Regions from separate parts of the Lacticaseibacillus salsurivasis genome, predicted to be linked through region 1. Evidence: predicted binding sites of a transcription regulator. Region 1 holds the regulator's gene; each other region holds the start of a gene.
The links. Region 1 encodes NrdR, which represses ribonucleotide reductase genes. Its sites were predicted from a motif close to ACACNATATATNGTGT; they were not measured.

Region 1 (6,881 bases):
GATCGGGCTTCAATGCTCGGAGCTAGGCTACCTGACCGGCTAAGTGCGGTCTCACTCCGCAGCCTACCTAAAGTTGCGCTCCGCGGGACCAACGCTGGAGTGGATAGCTACGCCCAAAGCCTCACCGCCAAAAAGCGGCGGTAATGCTTTGAGCTAGGCTATCCATCCAGCTAAGTTCGGTCCCGCTCCGCACCCTACCTAAAGTTGCGCTCCGCGGGACCAACGCTGGAGTGGATAGCTACGCCCAAAGCCTCACCGCCAAAAAGCGGCGGTAATGCTTTGAGCTAGGCTATCCATCCAGCTAAGTTCGGTCCCGCTCCGCTGCCTGCCTGAAGGTGCACTCCGCCGAGCAACGGGGAAGCGTCTAGCTACGCCCAAAGCTTCACCGCCCAAAAGCGGCGGTAATGCCTCAAGCTAGGCTAGCCGTCCCCCTAAAAGCGCTCGGCTTCGCTGCCTGAAGTTTGTTATACTTGTGTCAGAAGAGCCAATTTAGGAGGCTGACCATGGCACAAGACAAATTACTGTTGATTGATGGGAGTTCGCTGGCGTTTCGTGCTTTTTATGCGATGTACACCCAGATGGATCGCTTCACCACCAAAGATGGGTTACATACGAATGCCATCATGACATTCAACAGCATGCTGGATAACGTAGTGGATCAATTTAAGCCGGACCACATGCTGGTGGCATTTGATAAAAGCGGGGGCACGTTCCGCACCAAGATGTTCAGCGATTACAAGGCCCAGCGTGATGCGGCACCAAGTGAATTTCTGGAACAACTGCCTTATATTCACGAGCTGCTCGACGACCATGGCATCAAGCATTACGCACTGCAGGACTATGAAGCTGATGATGTGATTGGCACGCTGGCTAAGGCGGCCGACGCGCGCGGCTGGCATACGGATATCGTCACTGGCGATCGCGACTTAACCCAACTGGCCACGCCGTCAACGACCGTGCAGGTGACCAAAAAAGGGGTCGGCGACCTTGAAGCCTACACGCCAGCGCATGTCGCCGAAAAATTTGAGCTGGAGCCGAAGCAGATCATCGATTTGAAAGGGCTGATGGGGGACACCTCGGACAATTATCCTGGGGTCACCAAAGTCGGCGAGAAAACCGCGCTGAAGTTACTGCATCAATTTGGCTCGATTGAGAACCTGTACGCCAACATCGATGAGCTCAAACCCAGCAAGATGAAAGAAAACCTGGTCAACGACCAGGCCAATGCCGAGATGAGTAAGACGCTGGCCACAATTGATCAGGCGGCGCCGCTCACGATTGGGTTGGATGATTTGGCGTACACCGGCCCAGACCTTGATGCTTTGCGTGAACTCTATACCAAGCTGGAGATGCGCCAGGCCTTGGCGCACCTGCCAGCAGCCACCGCGGAAAAGCAGGCGCCGGTGCATTTTGTGGTACTCACGGATGCCAATTTGGCTGAGCTGCCAACAACGACTGACCCGGTGGCATTTGAACTTGAGATGCTGGAAGACAATTATCACACCGCCGAGCAAATTGGCTTTTTCATTGGCACAGCCGAAGAAACCTTTGTCAGCACTGATGTCACCCTGTTGACCCTGCCAGCAATGCAAAAATGGCTGGCTGATCATCAGCTGACGGTGTTTGATGCGAAGCGCAACCTGGTGGCCGCAGAGCGGCTGGGCGTGAACTTGCCCCAGATTGATTTTGACTTACTGCTGGCTTCGTATCTGCTTAACCCGGATCAGAACAGCAATGACTTCGGTCAAATTGCGCAAGACCATGATTACAACTTGCCTTTCGATGAGGCAGTCTATGGCAAAGGGGCCAAGCGCAAGGTGCCAGACGATGAGACCTTGTTTGGCCATTTTGCCCGTAAAGCCCAAGCCCTACTGACGCTGCGGCCTAAGTTACTTGAGGAGTTGAAGACTCAAGATCAATTGAGCTTGTTCACCGATATGGAGCTGCCTTTGGCCAAAGTACTAGCGCGCATGGAAATCACCGGGATCGTGCTGGACAGCAAGACGTTGCAAGGGCTTGGCGACCAATGGACCAGCACCATGCATGTGCTCGAGGAAAAAATCTACGCCGAAGCCGGACTGAAATTCAACTTGAACTCGCCTAAGCAGCTTGGTGAGGTACTCTTTGAGAAGCTGCAACTGCCGGTAATCAAAAAAACCAAAACCGGTTATTCCACCTCCGTCGATGTTCTGGAACAGTTGCGCTCCGCTAGCCCGATTGTTCAAGATATCTTGGATTACCGCACGGTCGCGAAGCTGCAGTCGACTTACGTGGCGGGGCTGCTCAAAGCGGTCCACCCGGATCATAAAATCCATACCCGCTACCTGCAGACCCTGACCCAAACTGGCCGTCTGTCTTCAGTGGATCCGAATATGCAAAACATTCCGGCGCGCGATGAAGGCAAGCAAGTGCGGCGCGCGTTTGTGCCCGCCCATCAAGGCTGGCAGATTTTCTCCAGTGATTATTCTCAAATCGAATTGCGGGTTTTGGCCCACATTTCCGGCGACAAGAACATGCAAGAGGCCTTCAAGGAAGACCGTGACATTCATGCCAACACGGCCATGCGGATTTTCCATTTGGATTCTCCTGACGAAGTGACGCCAGATATGCGGCGCCAGGCCAAAGCCACCAACTTCGGGATTGTGTATGGGATTTCCGATTTTGGGCTGGCCAAGAACATCGGCATCACGCGCAAACAGGCGAAGGCCTTTATCGATGGCTACTTCGAACAATATCCGCAGGTGCATGACTACATGGACGAGATGGTGAAGGTGGCCCGCGAACAGGGCTATGTTGAAACCTTATTCCACCGCCGCCGTTATCTGAACGATATTCATTCGCGCAACTTCAATCTGCGCAGCTTTGCGGAACGGACCGCGATGAACACGCCGATTCAAGGCAGCGCCGCAGATATCATCAAGGTGGCCATGATTCGGATGCAGGCCATGCTGGATGAGCACCACCTCCAGTCGCGCATGCTGCTTCAGGTGCATGACGAATTGATCTTCGAAGGCCCGGAAGCGGAAATGGCCCAGCTGGCAGCGTTGGTGCCCAAAGTGATGGACTCCGCCGTTAAACTGGCGGTGCCGCTTAAGGTCGAAAGCCACTGGGGCAAAACCTGGTTTGATGCCAAGTAAAAGTGCTGAGTCTGGGCCCCGGTCCAGACGGGAAGAGGGACGCAATGCCAGAATTACCAGAAGTTGAAAATGTGCGGCTTGGCTTGACAAAGCTGATTGTCGGCAAAACGGTAGCGCAAGTCGGAACCGATTGGGAGAAAATCCTGGTTGGCGGGCTGGATCTGTTTCAAACCGCCTTGGCCGGCGCCACTGTGACCGGCATTGACCGGCGCGGCAAGTATCTGCTGATTCGCTTTGGAGCGCTGACCATTGTGTCGCACCTCCGCATGGAAGGTAAATATCAGCTCGCGCCCTCCGTCGAGACGCCGAAGCCCCGGTTTCTGCATGTGTGGTTCACCTTCACCGACGGCAGTCAGCTACGCTACCTCGATATGCGCAAGTTCGGCCGCATGCAGCTAGTGACCACTGGCGAGGAAACCAAGGCCGTGGCCGGGCTGGCCAAAATGGGGCCAGAACCCACGGCCACCACTTTTGGGCTCAAGGCATTCGAAGCGGCGCTGGCCAAACGCAAGGCGCCAATCAAGTCGGTGATCCTCGATCAAACCGTGGTGGCTGGGGTTGGCAATATCTACGCCGACGAGACGCTGTGGCTGGCACGCATCAACCCGGAGCAACCGGCCAACACGTTATCAGCTAGGGCGGTTAAGGCACTGCATGATGCCATTATCGCTGAACTGCAAAAAGCGATTACCCTTGGCGGCACCAGTGTCCATTCGTTCGTGGATGCTGATGGCCACCGCGGGGCGATGCAGGATCAGCTGCATGTTTACGACCGGGAAGGGACGCCTTGTGATCGTTGCGGCACTACCATCCTCAAAATTAAAGTCGGCCAGCGCGGCACGCATTATTGCCCGCACTGCCAGCCAAAGCGAGGCTAGGCAATGACATACTTACTGGGTTTAACCGGCGGCATTGCCACCGGTAAAAGTACCGTGGCAGCAGTGTTTCGCGCGGCGGGGTGTCCCATTGTGGACGCCGATGTGATTGCCCGACAAATTGTGCAGCCCGGCCAGCCGGCGCTGGCGGCGATTACCGAAGCCTTTGGCCCGACCGTGATAAAGCCTGATGGGACCCTAGATCGTAAAGCGCTGGGAGCGATTGTCTTCGCGGATCCGACCAAACTGGCTCAGCTCAACCGCATCGACAAGCCATTTTTGCGGGCGGCCATTAATCAGGCTTTGGCGGCGGCCAAAGCCACTGGCGCCGCGGTGGTGGTGGGGGAAATTCCACTGCTTTATGAAACGCAGTATGAATCGAGTTTTGATGGGGTCGCGGTGGTGAGCTTGCCGGCTGACTTACAGCTCAAACGCCTAATGGCCAGAGATGGCTTGGCTGAGGTTGAAGCCAAGCAGCGAATCGCCGCCCAGATGCCGCTGGCCGAGAAAGAGGCCCGGGCCGATTTTGTCATTGACAATAGCCTCGGTGCGGCTGGCCGTGAGCGGCAAGTGACAGCGGTCCTAGCGCAATTGGCTAGGTGAACGTGCTTGGCGGTCGTGGTATAATAGAGTATCAATTTATAAGAGGGTGTCTCATTGCTGTGCCCACATTGCCATCATAATAGTTCCCGAGTGGTCGATTCGCGGCCAACCGATGGCGGCCGCGCGATTCGGCGCCGCCGTGAATGCGAAAATTGCGGTTTCCGCTTCACCACATTCGAACGGGTTGAACAAACCCCACTTTTGGTCATTAAGAAAAATGGCACCCGCGAGGAATTCAGCCGTGAGAAGATTCTCAAGGGCCTAATTCGCGCCGCCGAAAAGCGGCCAGTGACGATGGAGCAGATGCAAGGCATCGTCGAAAACGTCGAAAATAAGCTGCGGGCGATTGGTGAAAATGAAGTCTCCAGTCAGCAAATCGGCGAATACGTCATGAAACAACTTGCCGACGTCGATGATGTGGCCTACATTCGCTTCGCCAGTGTCTATCGCCAGTTTAAGGACATGTCCGTGTTCATGGATGAACTCCAAGACATGATGAAACGCGAAAAAGACAGTCACTAAGCAAGGAGTGGGCCGCGGCCGACTCCTTGTTTTGCCGTTATTAACTTATCGCTTGGAAATGGGGGCTGCTTCATGCGACCGCAAAATTACATGGCGCAAGATGATTATATTGTGGTGCAAGCCACTTATTTTAGTGACCATGATCAAGACGTGGTGGTGAATCTCTACCAACCATTGATTGGGCCGGTAGCCCTGGCCCTTTATTTGAGTTTGTGGCAAACCTCGCATGCCAAACCGCTGCGCTCTGACCGCAAAAAGCAAACGGCCTTGATGGATTTGCTGGGGGTTGATTTGGATACGCTGTATGACGCGCGTATTCACTTGGAAGCCATGGGGCTGATGAAAACCTACACCGCGGTTGATCAAAATGGCCGCTACTGGGCCTATGAGCTCTACCGGCCGGTGGCGGCAAATGCCTTTTTCCAAGATGACACCTTAAGTTTGCTGTTGTACGATCGCGTCGGGGAAACCCGGTATGACACGTTGGTCCAACGTTACACGATTCACACGGTGAAGGCGGCCGCTTGGCAAGACGTATCGGCGCAGCTGCTGGATGTCTTCCAACTGACGTCAGTGGCCTTGCCGGCGCCGGTCGTTGCCAGTCAGCAGGCTGTGGCGCAAAAGCCCCTGCCAGAGGTGACGTTGAGCGACGGCGCTGGGTATGACTGGGCGCTGCTTGATCAATTGCTTAGCCGCTCTGATTTGGCGGCGGGGCAGGTGGCGAAAAATCGCAGTGCCTTGGCGCAGCTAGCCACGTTCTATGGCCTGACACCGCCGGTCTTGGCCCGCCACATCATGCAAGCGACGAGTCCGGTATCCGGTCAGCTAGCGATGCCGCGCTTAAAGCAAATCATCGAGCAGACCTATGCCAAGCAGCGGCCGCATTTAACCGCCAAAACGGCCGCTCCGGCCGCAGCCCCGCAGACAGCTGGCAGCATCAAGCTGACCACACAGCAGCAAACCCTGCTGCAGCAGGCCAAAAGCACGCCGCCAAGGGAATTCTTGGAGCAAGCCAAGCATGCGAAGAATCCCAATCTCTTTGTGGCCAGTTCGGAAACCAGAGCGGTGTCCCAGCTCGCCAGCCGCCAGGTGTTTGACAATGCCACCGTCAATATCTTGGTGTCCTATATCCTGCAAAATTACGACAGTGTCACCCAAGCCTTGATTGACAACATCGCTAACCGCTGGCTCGGTGAGAATGTTACCAGCCCGGAAGCGGCACTCAAGGCGATTGATGACTATCAGGCCAAACAGCGCAAGCCGAAACCGCGCGGCGGGCGGCCTAGTCGTCAAGAAGCGACGCCGGACTGGATGAAAAAGGACTACCAGCCGACCAAAGAAACGGTCAGTGCGGCGACCAAGCAGGAATTAGCCGCGCAGCTAGCGGAACTCGAGGCATTGCGAAAGGAGCAAAGCCATGGAACCAATGAATGAGGAACTGAAAAAAGTCATGGATCCCCGGGCCATGACCGCTGCTTATCGTGACATGGTGAAAACCGCTGTGGCTGATCCCGAGGTTCAGGCCTTTTTATCCGCCAATCAAGCGGCACTGGCACCTGACGCGGTGACACGTGGTGCCGCCAAAATCTATGAGTTTGTGACGGCGCGGGACCGGCTGCAAGCCGGCGCTCCGCTGATTGCCTCGGGTTATGCACCGCGGCTGATTGCCTCCAATGGCTTGATTGACATCACGTATGATGCCACCCCGGAAAAGCTAGCGGCAGATGCGCGTCAGGCGCAAGCG
Region 2 (6,881 bases), on a different contig from region 1:
TCAAGAAGACGATTCTCCAACCAATTTCGAGGTTAGTGTCCGCATGGGTAGCGCCGTCCGCTACGTGAATACCACCGACTTCCGCCACGCCCGCATTCGCGTCAATATGGGCGATGTCAAAGTCTACTTCGACAAGGCGCAAATCACCACCGAACCTGCAACGATTGAATTGCTGGGTCAAATCGGCGATGTTGATTTGTATATTCCAAAAGAATGGAATCTACAACCTAAGCTCCCGACTTTTGCCGTCGATTACTCCGAAAAAGGCGAAACGCCGGTGCCATCAGGGCCGGAGGTCTTGTTAACCGGCAACTTCCATGTCGGTGACGTCACGGTGCACTACATCTAATGAAGGAGGCCAATCATGGCCAAAACGCGTTCTCCTCAACTTATTCGCATGTTGGTACTCAAATTCGCCGGCACTTTTGGCAGTGGCATGCTGTCCTTTGCCATTGGCCTGTATATTCTCCATCGCACCGGCTCGGCGCTGAGCATGGGCGTCAGCATGATTTCCGGTCCCCTGGTGGCGCTGGTGATGATGCCCTTCGTTGGCTACGTAGTGGACACCTTTGCCCATCGCCGGGTCATGATTTTGGCCCAAATTGCCACCAGTATCGGCCTACTACTGTTCGGCCTCAGTTTTCAGCTCTGGCCCCAGGCGTACTATCCCGAACTGATCGTCCTCATCATCATTTTACAGATTACCGACAACTTTCTGAGTACCACGTTAACCGCCAGCCTAGTCCAACTTTTTGAAGGCGATGAACTGCAGCGCGTCAACTCCCTGAACCAGTCCATCACCTCGCTAGCGACCTTCTTGGCCCCGCTGCTCGGCGCCTTCGTCTACACGCTGGTGCCAATCAACGTGTTTGCCTACATTGAAATCGGCTTTGAGCTGGTGGCATTGGTTGCCATTCTCGGCTTAAAGTTCTCCGCCGCCGCGCAGGCCGAAGAAGCCGAACAAACCAAAACCTCGCTGTGGACGAACTTCAAAGGTGGCTTTCAGTTCCTGCTCCATCAGAAGCTCCTGCTGGTACTCACCACCTCTGGCGCGGTCATAAATTTGGTGTTCGCTGCCATCAACGTAGGCCTGCCCTACCTGCTGATTCAAACGCTCAAGCTGTCTGATCGCCAATACGGCTTCATCGATTCCGGCTTTGCCGTTGGGATGTTCCTCGGTGGTCTTTTGCTAGCGGCGGTCAAACTCAAGCGCCACCCGGTCACGGTGTCCTTTCTCAATATTGCCCTGCTCTCGGTCATCTTTATGACGACAGGGCTGCCGCCGTTGCTCGGCTTCTCCAAGCCGGTCATGACGGTCATCTACTTCACCCAAAGCCTCCTCAATGGCGCCGTGATCGTCTTCGTCAACACGCCACTGAACACCTTCATGCAGCAAATCATCCCCCACAAGATGCAAGGCCGGGTCTTTGCCTTGGACATGGCCATCAGCACTTTGCTCTCACCAATTGGTGTGGTGTTCTTCGGTGGGTTGTTCGATCACGTCCCCGCCGCCCAAATTTTCCTCGGCGCCGGCGCAGTACTGATTTTGATCACGGCAACCTTTGCTGGAATCATTGCCCAGCAGCAGTTGCTTAACCGGCCAGAGAATCTGGTCAAAGCTTAGTTCCGCCTCGACGAAAATGGCACCGCCTCGAATGTGAGGCGGTGCCATTTTGATTGTCTTTCGATTTCAGTCAAGGTGCGCTCCGGGGGGGCCAACGCCGGAGTGCTTAGCCTCAGCAGCCTACTTTAGTTGCGCTCACAAAGGCAACGCCCGAGCATCCAGCCTATGCTTGTCCCGCCAGATCATCATTCCCAATCACCATGTGCTTCTTGCGGTGAATGATTTCTTCCTGGCGGCCGTGAACCATTGGCCGCTTGTTGGGGTTACCGAGGTAGCCGCAAAGGCGCTTGACCACGTCGCAGGTGTCAGGGTTGTGGTTGCCGCATTGCGGGCATTGATAGCCTTTGGCAGTCGCCTTGAATTCGCCTTTGAACCCGCATTCGAAGCATTGGTCGATTGGCGTGTTGGTGCCGAGATACCCGATTTTATCGTAGGCATAATCCCAAACCGCTTCCAAGGCCTTCGGGTTTTGCTTCAGATTTGGGTATTCGCAGTAGTGGATGAAACCACCAGAGCAATACTGTGGGTAATCCTTTTCAAAATCGAGCTTCTCAAATGGCGTTGGGGTCTTGCGGACGTCATAGTGGAAGGAGTTAGTGTAGTAGTCCTTGTCTGTGATGTCCTTGACCACGCCGAAGCGCTTCTTGTCCAACCGGGCAAAGGTATCGGTCAACGATTCTGACGGCGTGCCATAAACTGAGAAATGGTAGCCGTATTCTTTTTCCCAAGCTTCGCAGTGATCATACAAATCCTTGACCACTTGAATACTGAAGGCCTTGGCTTCCGGATCCTTCTCCCAGGCATGGCCATAGAAGACCGTGCCCACTTCGTACAGCCCGATGTAGCCCAGGGAAACTGTTGCGCGGGAGTTCTTGAAAAGTTCATCGACTTTCTGGTCATCATTCAGACGCTTGCCGAATGCCCCATACTTGTACAAAATCGGAGCGGACTCTGGCGTCGCTTGCTTGGCGCGTTCCACCTTGTAAACTAAGCCCTGCTTGCAGATGTCGAGGCGCTGTTCCAACAAGGACCAGAACTTATCCTTATCGCCTTTAGATTCCATCGCAATCCGTGGCAGGTTCAGTGTGATGACGCCTAAGTTCATGCGGCCAGCGTTGACTTCTTTGCCGGTGTCAGGGTCGGTCCAGCCTTGCAGGAAGGAGCGGCAACCCATCGGTGCTTTGAAGGAGCCGGTGAGCTTTTTGATCATGTCATACGACAGCACATCAGGGTACATGCGCTTGGTGGCACACTCCAGAGCCAGTTGTTTCACGTCATAGTTGGGATCCTCTGGCGCCATGTTCAGACCTTTTTTCAGCGTGAAGACCAGCTTCGGGAAAATCGCGGTGCGCTTTTCCTTGCCCAAGCCGGCAATGCGAATCTTGAGAATGTCCTTTTGGATTTCGCGTTCGATCCAACTAGTCCCTAAACCAAAGCCAACGGTCACAAAAGGTGTCTGGCCTTGCGTTGAATACAATGTGTTGACTTGGTATTCCAACGTCTGCAAGGCATCATAAATGTCTTTCTTGGTCCGCCGCTTCGCATAAGCTTCGGCGGTGTCAGGGTCTTGCGTCAGCTCGGTGGCTTCCGCCAAATGCTTCTGGTAATTCTTCTCGGCAAATGGCGCCAAGACCTCGTCGGTGCGGTCCGAGGAGCAACCACCATACTGGCTGGAAGCGACGTTGGCGATAATCTGGGTCATCTGGGTCACTGCGACCTGAATGGAGTGCGCCGCTTCGACTTCGGCATTGCCGATACAGAAACCATTCGTCAGCATCTCTTTGAAGTCGATCAAACAACAGTTGGTTTCGGCCATGTAAGGCGTGTAGTCCAAGTCGTGCCAGTGGATATCGCCGCGCAAATGGGCATTGGCCACAGCTGGCGGCAACATCTTCAGGCCAATCGCCTTGGCGACCGCGCCGGCAGTTAGATCGCGCTGGGTGGAGAACACGCGGGAGTCCTTGTTGGCATTTTCGTGGACCACCGTGGAATCGCGGTCCAGCAGCTTTTGGACGTTGTAGTTCACATCGGCTTTCTTGCTGCGCTCGATGTCGCGCTGCACGCGATACTTGGTGTAGGCCTCGCCCCAGTCATACTGGTGCGCATCAAATAAGGCCTGCTCCACGATGCTCTGCACTTCGGGAATGCGGACGTCCGATTTGAACCGTTCAGTGATGGTGGCCACGGCATCATCGGCGATCTGTTCGATCAAGGTGTAGTCAGCTGGGGCCAGTTCCCCATTCACTGCCTTTGCGGCCTTGGTAATCGCCCGCGTAATTTTGCTTTGATCAAACGTCACAATGCGACCGTCTCGTTTTTTTACACTGATTTGTACTTTCAAATCGATCATCGGTAAATCGCCCCTGTCTTCGTTATGTAATAACTAATAAGGATAGTCTATCACAACAGATGCCACAATATATAGTTGAAATACGGAAATTTTCCAGCAAAATAACTAGATATTGTGTTGTATGCTATTTAATCTTTCACTATGAAGATAGGCTGAAAGCGCGTCCCGACTCATACCTTAGCCTGATTCTGGCCTCGACGGGTATTGGCGCTCATAAAATTTGCTATAATTAAGCATGTCGAGTTGTGGGATTCACCCACAACCAGCTGGAGGTAAATGATGCAAAAAGACCAACTTAAACAAATCCTGGTCCTCGTGGTGATTATTGTGCTTGGCTTGTTCCTGTTGCCTTTCGTGGCGGGGATCATCAGCATGATCATCAAGCTCGCCCTGCTCTTGGCGATTATCGCTGCGCTGTACTGGGCTTACGTCACCTATATTAAGAAGTAACCGTGCAACCATTAAAACGGCGAGTAGGCGCTCAATTGAGCGTTTACTCGCCGTTTTTATGCTTCGTGATAACTCAGTATGTCCCCAGGCTGACAGTCCAGCACCTGACACAACTTCGCCAAAGTGGAAAAACGCACTGCCCTAGCCTTGCCAGTTTTGAGCACTGAGAGATTGGCAATGGTGATATCAACCGCACCTGCCAATTCGGTGAGCGTCATGTGCCGCTGAGCAAGTAGCGTTTCCAGATTGATTTCAATCATAGCAACCTCCTAAATGGTCAGGTCGGTGTCTGTTTTATAGGCCAGCGCCGCCTGCCATAAGCGCGTTAACACCGCCATAAAAACCGTTAACACCAACGGTACCAGCGCTACTGCCAACCCGATCACCATTAGCCCCGGGGCATCGTCTAACCGTGCGGCTGTGTAGATAAAAGGTAGCCACAACCACACGCCAAGCGTCAGTGCCACCAACGCCCAGGTGAGGTGACGTAGTTTGGTCAGCGCCTGATTGGTAAACGCGGTCCCCCGCTCAATCACGCTCAGCAGCTGTTCGGCCACCACCACTGCCACCAAAAAAGCTAGCAGGGCAAGGTATACCCCCACGCCTAAGCTCACAACCACACCGCCCAAACCCGCCGGCGCGCCTTGGCCCATTTCGCTTAACATAATGGGGACTGGAATCACGCCAATCACCACCGCTAGCAACGCCAGCCCGCCGAGCGTCACTCTTAAAAACCAAGTACTTGCTTTCATTGAATCCGCCTCCTGCATGGTTTAACGCTAGTATCGCAGATTCTTTATCGATAATCGATAAAGAAAAGTTTAAATCAAGTCACGAAAAAGCCGTGATTCACCACGAGTTATGTGGCAGATCACGGCTTTTTGCTTGCGCTGGATCCTAACGGGTTCGAACCGTCGACCTCTTGCATGCCATGCAAGCGCTCTCCCAGCTGAGCTAAGGACCCCTTCGATAAAGATAGATTACCGGAAAAAGACAGCGCTGACAAGCCCTAAAGCACGGTCCGCCGTGAAATTTAGCTAAGCGGTCAAAAAATCCTCAATTCACTAGGTATACCACTTGCATCACCCGGGTCAAGACAGTTATAGTGGAAATATAGGGAAGCGCTTACACAAAATTCACTATTGTGAGTCGTTTCTCTTGCATACCCGAAGACAAGGCATTTAGCGGTGGTGGCCTTCGGTTCTGCGATCTGTGACATGATCTTATTCTGTTTTTTTAATCAAATTATTCTAACGAAAGGATAGCTAGACCGAAATTGCTCTAACCATCGCTTCCGGCTAGCAGGTATATGATATGGCTGACACATCTAGTTCTTTTCGCGATTCGTTCGCCGCTTGGGCGGGCAAGTTCTCCGGATCAAGATTCGTGCGGGCAATCATGCAGGCAGGTTATAGCGTGATTGCATTCTCCATTATTGGGGCGATGTTCTTGATTCTGACCGTGCTGCCGCAAGCCTTCCCGATTCCTGGGTTTGCTGAATGGTATGCCAGCACCGTGGGCCGCTTTGCAGTCCTGTTCCAAGTGGTGTTCAACGCCACCATGGGGATTTTAGCGTTAGTCTTTGCTGGGACCTTCACCTACACCTACACTGAGATCTATCGGGAGGAAGAACATCTCGCGCTTAATCCGCTGAACGGTTTGTGGATGTTCATGATGGGCATGTTCATCACCGTGCCTCAGTTGATCTGGAAAGGTGGCATGATGAATTTTGTCACCTCTTTGGACAAAAACAACATCATCGGCGGCGGGTATGCGGTTTCCGCTGGGGGGATTACCCGGATTGGCTCCGTTGGGATCTTTACTGGCCTGGTCGTTGGCTGGCTGACGGTGCAAATTTACCGCTTCACCATCAAGCACAACTGGCAGATTAAGATGCCAGCTTCCGTGCCGCCTGGTGTGTCCAACTCCTTTAGCGCCTTGATTCCTGGGGCCTGCGTGGCTGCAGTCGTGACCGTGCTGAACATGGTGCTGGTTTTGGCCGGTACCGACATTTTCAAAATTCTCTATATTCCATTCTCATTCATCAGCAACATCGCCAACACTTGGTGGGGCTTCTTGATCATCATCTTCCTGATCCACTTCCTCTGGTGGTTCGGGGTTCACGGCTCCACGATTATGAGTTCCTTCTACACCCCAATCGTGCTGGCCAACTTGGCCGCTAACGTTGGCGGACAAAACAACTTCTTTGCCGGCGATCCAATGAACGCCTTTGTTATCATCGGTGGGGCCGGTGCGACCTTGGGCGTAGCCATCTGGCTTGCCTTCCGCGCCAAGTCCGTCCAATTGAAAGAAATTGGGAAAGTTGAAATTGTCCCTGCCCTGTTCAACATCAACGAACCGATTTTGTTCGGGCTGCCAATCGTGTATAACGTACAGCTTTTAATCCCATTTATCGGTGCGCCACTGGCCGCTGGGATTGTTGGCTACCTGGGTGTC
Region 3 (6,881 bases), on a different contig from region 1:
TGCCAAGGCCAAAGCTGGCGTTGAGGTTAAGGTGCTGTATGATGCCTGGGGCAGTATGGGTGCTGGCCCGAAGTTCTGGGCCCCCCTGCTTGAAGCTGGCGGCAAGGCGGAAGCCTACTTCAGCTCGCAGCATTTGTTCCTAGACTTTCGCTTGAACTACAGGCTGCACCGGAAAGTGGTGGTGATTGATGATGAAGTCGGCTACATCGGCGGCTTTAACGTCGGCGACCAGTACGTTTCGCGCAAGCCGAAATTTGGTTTTTGGCGCGACACGCACTTGCGGATTGTCGGTAACACGGTTTACGCCTTGAAAATGCAGTTTTTGATGGACTGGAATGCGACTGTGCCAGATGATCAAGCCGAGCCCTACGCGACCGATGCCATCACGCGAGAAAACGTGCGAGTGGCGCATGTCGGTGCCACGCCGATGCAAATTGTGGCCAGCGGGCCCGACTCCAATGCCCAACAAATCAAATATGGCTACGTCAAAATGATTGCCAGCGCCACCAAGTCCGTTTGGCTTCAAACCCCCTACCTGATTCCTGATGATACTGCGATGGATGCGTTGATCACTGCGGCGCTGGCCGGGATTGATGTGCGGGTGATGGTCCCGGATATGCCGGATCACCCCTTCATTTTCCGGGCGACGCAGTATTACGCCAATTATCTCAGCCGCTTTGGCATCAAGGTTTACCACTACCAGCATGGGTTCTTGCATGCCAAGACGCTGATTGTCGATGATGCGATTGCTAGTGTCGGCTCAGCAAACTTCGATATTCGTAGCTTCAAATTAAATTTCGAGGTCAACGCCTTCGTTTACGACGAGGCCATTGCCCACCAGCTGACTGAGGCCTTCGAGGCGGATCAAAAGGAAAGCCTCTTCCTGTCTGCCGCAGTCATTCGCAGCCAAGGCCGTTGGTTGCGGTTCAAGCAGTACGCTTCGCGGCTGCTGTCACCGATTCTGTAACTCCAGTAAAGTAAAACCGTCCTGATGCGAGGCATCAGGACGGTTTTTTTGGCTTAGGCGGCGGTTCAGCTGCCCCCTTCAGTGCCCAGTCTACCGCACCCAGGCGTCAAAGGCTTTGGGATTATCTTTGAGAATGCGAATGGCCGCGGCAATCAGTTCATTGCGCTTGCTGGCGAGCTCGTCACCGGTCAAGTGATAGCGGTCGGTGATGTAGCCAGTGGCAATGGCGAGAAAATCTTTGCGTTCGATACCCCCGTCCTTGAATAAAGCGTCCAAACCGGTGAGGTCCGGCGTGGCGGCAGCTAGGACCGCTTGGGCCACGTCCTTGGTGTGGGCGTGTTGGTTGGCGTAATCAATTAGACCATCGACCATGTCAACTTCGGCGGCATGGTCGGCTTTCTTATCAGCGTTCATGCTAAACATCTCCTTTGATCACCTTCTATTATAACGAGTTGCAGTCGTGGTGAAAAATAAAGTGTCCAAGGGCTTCTCTTATTTGGACAGGCGGGGTATAATTGTTGTTATCAGTTCGGGGGAACACCATATCTTGGGGTCTGACTTTTTGCCCACAAGATGTGGTGTTTTTATTTGACACCATATACAATATCCAGTATGATAAAGCCATCATCAAAAACAGAAAGCGTGACGAACATGAGCAATATTACGTTATTTACCAAAAACGGCTGTCCACAATGCCGCATGACAAAGAATTACCTGAAGACGCACAACATTTCTTTCGTTGAACACAACATCAACGAAGAACCTGAATACATCGGTTACCTGAAGGATCAAGGGTTCCAAGCCGTTCCGGTGCTGGAAGCAGATGGCCTGAAATCCTTTTACGGGTTCCGCCCAGAAGCATTGAAGCAACTGGCTGGCTAAGCGCCAGCTTTTTTTGACCCCTAATCCTTGTGAAAGTGGTGACAATATGGCACTCAGTGAGATCAAACCAGATGAAGTAACCTATTACGCGTTGAACAACGAAATCAACATTCCAGTGGATGGGCAGATTCCGTTGGCGAAGGACAAGGCGGCGCTGCAGGCCTTTCTGAAAGAAAATGTGATTCCGAACACGAAGACTTTTGCTTCGCTGACGGATCGCCTCGCCTACTTGGTGGAGCATGACTACTATGAAGCAGCGATGCTGGATAAGTACCAGCCGGCCTTCTTAGAACAGCTCAACGACTTTTTAACCAATGCCCATTTTGAGTTCAAGTCGTTCATGGCGGCATACAAGTTCTACGCGCAATACGCCTTGAAGACTGATGACAACGAATACTACTTGGAAGATTTCAAGGACCGTGTCTTTGCCAATGCGCTCTATTTTGCCGACGGGAATGAAGAGTTGGCGATCGCGTTAGCCGATGAAATGATTCACCAGCGCTATCAGCCGGCGACCCCTTCGTTTTTGAACGCTGGGCGCCAGCGCCGTGGTGAATTGGTGTCGTGTTTCTTGCTCCAGGTGTCCGATGATATGAATTCGATTGGCCGGGCCATCAACTCGGCTTTGGAACTGTCACGCATTGGTGGCGGCGTGGGGTTGACCTTGTCAAACTTGCGTGAAGCCGGTGCCCCGATTAAAGGCATCGATGGCGCCGCCAGTGGCGTTTTACCGGTCATGAAATTGCTGGAAGACAGTTTTTCCTATTCCAACCAGCTCGGCCAACGCCAAGGGGCCGGCGTGGTTTATTTGAACGTGTTCCATCCTGATATTATTAGCTTCCTTGGCGCGAAGAAAGAAAATGCCGACGAAAAGTACCGCCTGAAGACCCTGAGCCTCGGTGTCATCGTCCCGGATAAATATTATGAACTGGTCCGTGAAGACGCTGATATGTACCTCTTCTCCCCGCATTCCGTGGAGCGGGAATACGGACAGCCGTTCTCCTACATCGACATCACCAAGGAATACGACAACCTGGTGGCTAATCCGAAGATCAAGAAGTACAAGCTGAAGGCCCGCGACCTGGAAAACGAAATCTCCAAGCTCCAGCAAGAATCCGGCTATCCGTACATCGTTAACATCGATACCGCTAACAATGCTTCCCCGATCGCCGGCAAAATCATCATGAGTAACCTTTGCTCTGAAATCATGCAGGTGCAAACCCCAAGCGTGATCAACAATGCCCAGGGTTACGATGTGCTGGGGACAGATGTTTCCTGCAACCTAGGCTCCACCAACATTCCTAACCTGATGAAGAGTCCTGATTTTGGCAAGAGTGTGGAATCCATGGTCCGGGCCTTGACCTTCGTCACCGACACCAGCAACATCGATGTGGTGCCGTCCGTGCAGCACGGCAATGAACTGGCCCACTCCATTGGCCTGGGGGCCATGGGCTTGCATACCTATTTTGCCTTGAACCACATGGCTTACGGCGATGAAGAAGCACTGGACTTCACCAATGTCTATTTCCTGCTGCTGAATTACTACAGCCTCAAGGCCTCCAACAAGATTGCGGCTGAACGCGGCCAGGTCTTCCACAATTTTGCCGCCAGCAAGTACGCTGATGGCAGCTATTTTGACAAGTATCTGACTGAAGACTTTGCGCCAAAGACGGCTAAGGTCAAGGCGCTGTTCGCTGACATTCATGTGCCGACCGCTGAAGACTGGGCAGCCCTGAAGGCGGCGGTGATGAAGGACGGTTTGTACCACCAAAACCGGCTCGCCGTAGCGCCAAATGGCTCAATTTCTTACATCAATGACACCTCTGCTTCCCTGCAGCCAATCGTCAACCGCATCGAAGATCGGCAGGAAAAGAAGATTGGGACGATTTACTACCCAGCACCAGGGTTGTCCAACGACACCCTGCCTTACTACAAGAGTGCCTACGATATCGATATGCGCAAGGAAATTGATGTCTATGCTGCCGCGCAGGCCCACGTTGATCAGAGCATGTCGCTGACGCTGTTCATGCGCTCCACCATTCCAGCTGGCCTCTACCCATGGAAGGAAGGCCGCACTGAAAAGATGACGACCCGCGATTTGAACATCCTGCGGAACTACGCCCATCACAAAGGCATCAAGTCCATTTACTACATCCGGACCTACACCGATGATCAAGAAGAAATTGGCAGCAATGCCTGCGAATCCTGCTCGATCTAAAGCTCGCCTTTGGCACTGAGCAATGGCCAGCCTTTGAGAGCCGTGGCGCCCCACGGTTCTTACATAACCTTTAAAGGAGCGACATCATGGCGGAAGAAAAGCAATACCTCGCAATCAACTGGAACGACATTGAAGATCAAATCGATAAAGCCACTTGGGAAAAATTAACTGAGCAATTTTGGCTCGACACGCGGATTCCGGTGTCCAATGACTTGGATGACTGGCGCAAGCTGACCAAAGACGAGCAATGGGTCGTCGGCCATGTGTTTGGTGGTCTGACTTTGCTGGATACCTTGCAGAGTCAAGATGGCATGAATAGTTTGATGCAAAACATCCGCACCCAGCAAGAACGCGCGGTGCTGAATAACATTCAGTTCATGGAATCCGTGCATGCTAAATCCTATTCCACGATTTTTTCCACGCTAAATACGCCAGCTGAAATCGACGAGATTTTTGAATGGACCAATTCCAACCCGCATTTGCAATACAAAGCCAACAAAATCAACGACATCTATCACAACGGCACCCCACTGGAAAAGAAAGTGGCTTCCGTCTTCCTGGAAACCTTCCTTTTCTACTCTGGCTTCTTCACCCCGCTGTACTATCTGGGCAACAACAAGCTCACTAATGTGGCGGAAATCATCAAGCTGATCATTCGCGACGAAAGTGTGCACGGCACCTACATCGGCTACAAGTTCCAGCTTGGCTTCAATGCCCTCAGCGATGACGAACAAGCCAAAATGCGCGATTGGATGTATGACTTGCTGTATGACCTCTACGCCAACGAGGAAGGTTACACCAATGACTTGTACGCCAAAACCAGTTGGACGGAGGAAGTGTTGACCTTCCTGCGGTATAACGCCAACAAAGCGTTGATGAACTTGGGCCAGGACCCCTTATTCCCGGACACGGCCGCGGACGTGAACCCGATTGTGATGAACGGGATCTCGACTTCCACCGCCAACCATGACTTCTTCTCCCAAGTCGGTAACGGCTACCGTTTGGGTCAAGTCGAAGCGATGAACGACGATGATTACAACTTTGACTAAATGTTTGAATCGAAAAACGCAGGATCAGTTGATCCTGCGTTTTTTGATTCCGCCCCACCAAAAAAGACGAGCCGCAACTCGTCTTTCAGTGATTACCAAATGTGAACGCGCTTCTCAGGCGCAATGTACATGCCATCACCTGGCTGCACGTCAAAGGTGGCATACCAGTCATCCAAGTTCCGCGGTTGAATGTTGGCCCGCAGCTTGGCTGGCGCATGCACATCGATCGACAGCAGGAATTTCATGTATTCCGGCCGCGCCTTTTGCCGCCAGATCCGCGCCCAGTTGGTGAAGAAGGCCTTCAGATCAACGTCAGGTTGTGCCTTGGCCGTTTGCAGCGCCGCCGCCAAACCACCAGCATCGGCAATGTTTTCGGAGACAATCAGCTTGCCGTTCACTTTGCCGGCACTGGTTTCAATACCATCGAACTCGTCGATCATTTGCTGGGTCAAGGTCTTGAAGTGCGCGTAGTCAGCTTCTTGCCACCAGTTGACCATGTTGCCGAATTCATCGAATTGCGCGCCATTGTTGTCGAACCCATGGGAGATTTCGTGGGCAATGACAGCGCCAATCCCGCCGTAGTTCTCACTGGCAGATTGATCCAAGGCGTAAAATGGGGCCTGCAAAATGGCAGCTGGGAACGTGATATCGTTGCGAGAAGGATCGTAGCAAGCGTTGACTAAGTGACCAGGCATCAGCCATGTGGTGCGATCAACCGGCTTTTGCAGCTGCTCAACGTTGTAGGCATGGCGCGCTTCGGCGATGCCGGTGACGTTGGTTAACAGGTCGGCCTTTTCATCGACGGTGAAGCGGTCATAGACCTCGTTGACCTTGTCGGGGTAGCCCATCTTCAAGACCATCTTGTCGAGTTTGACAATGGCTTTGGTCTTCGTTTCCGCAGACAGCCAGCTGGAGTCGCGCAGGCGGGATTTGTAGGTCTCAATCATGTTCTCGACCAACTTGGTCACATCGGCCTTCGCGGCTTCACCAAAGTACGTGCGGCCGTAGTACAAGCCAATCGGTTCGGAGAAGAAGGAATTCGCCAAACGATAAGCGTGCTTAATCTGCTTCGGTGCTTCCGGATTGCCGGACAACGCGCGGCCAAAGGTGCCGCCGAGCTGCCGCAGGTCTTCACTCAGGTAGCCGGTGTTGGACAGTAAGTCGTTGACATAGGCCCAGTGCTTGTAGCGGTCAAAGGTTGCCGCGCCAAACAGCTGAGTGAATTCCTTTAAGAAGCGCGGATCGCCCACGATGATGGTGGCTGGCTGTTCGCCATAAGCCTCTTGCGCAAAAGCGGCGAAATCAAAGTCCCCAAACTGTGCGGCTACTTCCGCAAAGCTTTGCGGGTTATACATCTTCGGATAATCAGCCCACTCTTCACGGCTCTTGACATGCTTAGCCAGCTCGGCATCAAACGCCAAGGCATCAGCGAGATAAGTCTTTTGCTCAGAGGCGCTCAAATCGGTTTGCGCCAGGAGCTTTGAAACCATGTCGCTCCACACTTTGAGCAACTGCGCGGCTTGTTCGTTGTCAGGCGTGTAATAAGTGGTGTCTGGCAAAATCGTGGACGGCCCAGTCAGCATGATTTTGTTGACGCTGGTGTCCTTCATGTCAGGTTCAACCCCGAGGTCAAACGGCATCGGGAAGAGTGAGGCTTCCAAATCCGCGGCTTTGGCATTGAAGGCAGCCAAGTCAGAGGTGGCATTCAGCGGCGCCAACCGGTCCAGTGCCGGCTGGATGCCAGCTGCGTCGCGCGCCTTAAAAT

Region 2: a site for NrdR is predicted at 4,037-4,052, ahead of nrdD (anaerobic ribonucleoside-triphosphate reductase). Genes of this name have one in related genera too.
Region 3: a site for NrdR is predicted at 1,534-1,549, ahead of nrdH (glutaredoxin-like protein NrdH). Genes of this name have one in related genera too.

What each region holds. Positions count from the first base shown of each region.
Region 1 covers NZ_BTTP01000004.1:89,373-96,253, forward strand. Annotated here, with positions in the region: gene polA (DNA polymerase I) at 504-3,137, shown strand; gene mutM (DNA-formamidopyrimidine glycosylase) at 3,182-4,015, shown strand; gene coaE (dephospho-CoA kinase) at 4,019-4,615, shown strand; gene nrdR (transcriptional regulator NrdR) at 4,670-5,137, shown strand; gene AAA927_RS04960 (DnaD domain protein) at 5,210-6,571, shown strand; gene dnaI (primosomal protein DnaI) at 6,555-6,881, shown strand, end outside.
Region 2 covers NZ_BTTP01000014.1:33,633-40,513, forward strand. Annotated here, with positions in the region: gene AAA927_RS09625 (LiaF transmembrane domain-containing protein) at 1-349, shown strand, start outside; gene AAA927_RS09630 (MFS transporter) at 365-1,624, shown strand; gene nrdD (anaerobic ribonucleoside-triphosphate reductase) at 1,788-3,974, opposite strand; gene AAA927_RS09640 (hypothetical protein) at 4,254-4,424, shown strand; gene AAA927_RS09645 (helix-turn-helix domain-containing protein) at 4,481-4,684, opposite strand; gene AAA927_RS09650 (DUF2975 domain-containing protein) at 4,694-5,176, opposite strand; tRNA gene AAA927_RS09655 (tRNA-Ala) at 5,316-5,388, opposite strand; gene celB (PTS cellobiose transporter subunit IIC) at 5,739-6,881, shown strand, end outside.
Region 3 covers NZ_BTTP01000003.1:80,815-87,695, reverse strand. Annotated here, with positions in the region: gene cls (cardiolipin synthase) at 1-967, shown strand, start outside; gene AAA927_RS03905 (hypothetical protein) at 1,058-1,381, opposite strand; gene nrdH (glutaredoxin-like protein NrdH) at 1,619-1,849, shown strand; gene nrdE (class 1b ribonucleoside-diphosphate reductase subunit alpha) at 1,896-4,067, shown strand; gene nrdF (class 1b ribonucleoside-diphosphate reductase subunit beta) at 4,154-5,116, shown strand; gene AAA927_RS03885 (M13 family metallopeptidase) at 5,209-6,881, opposite strand, start outside.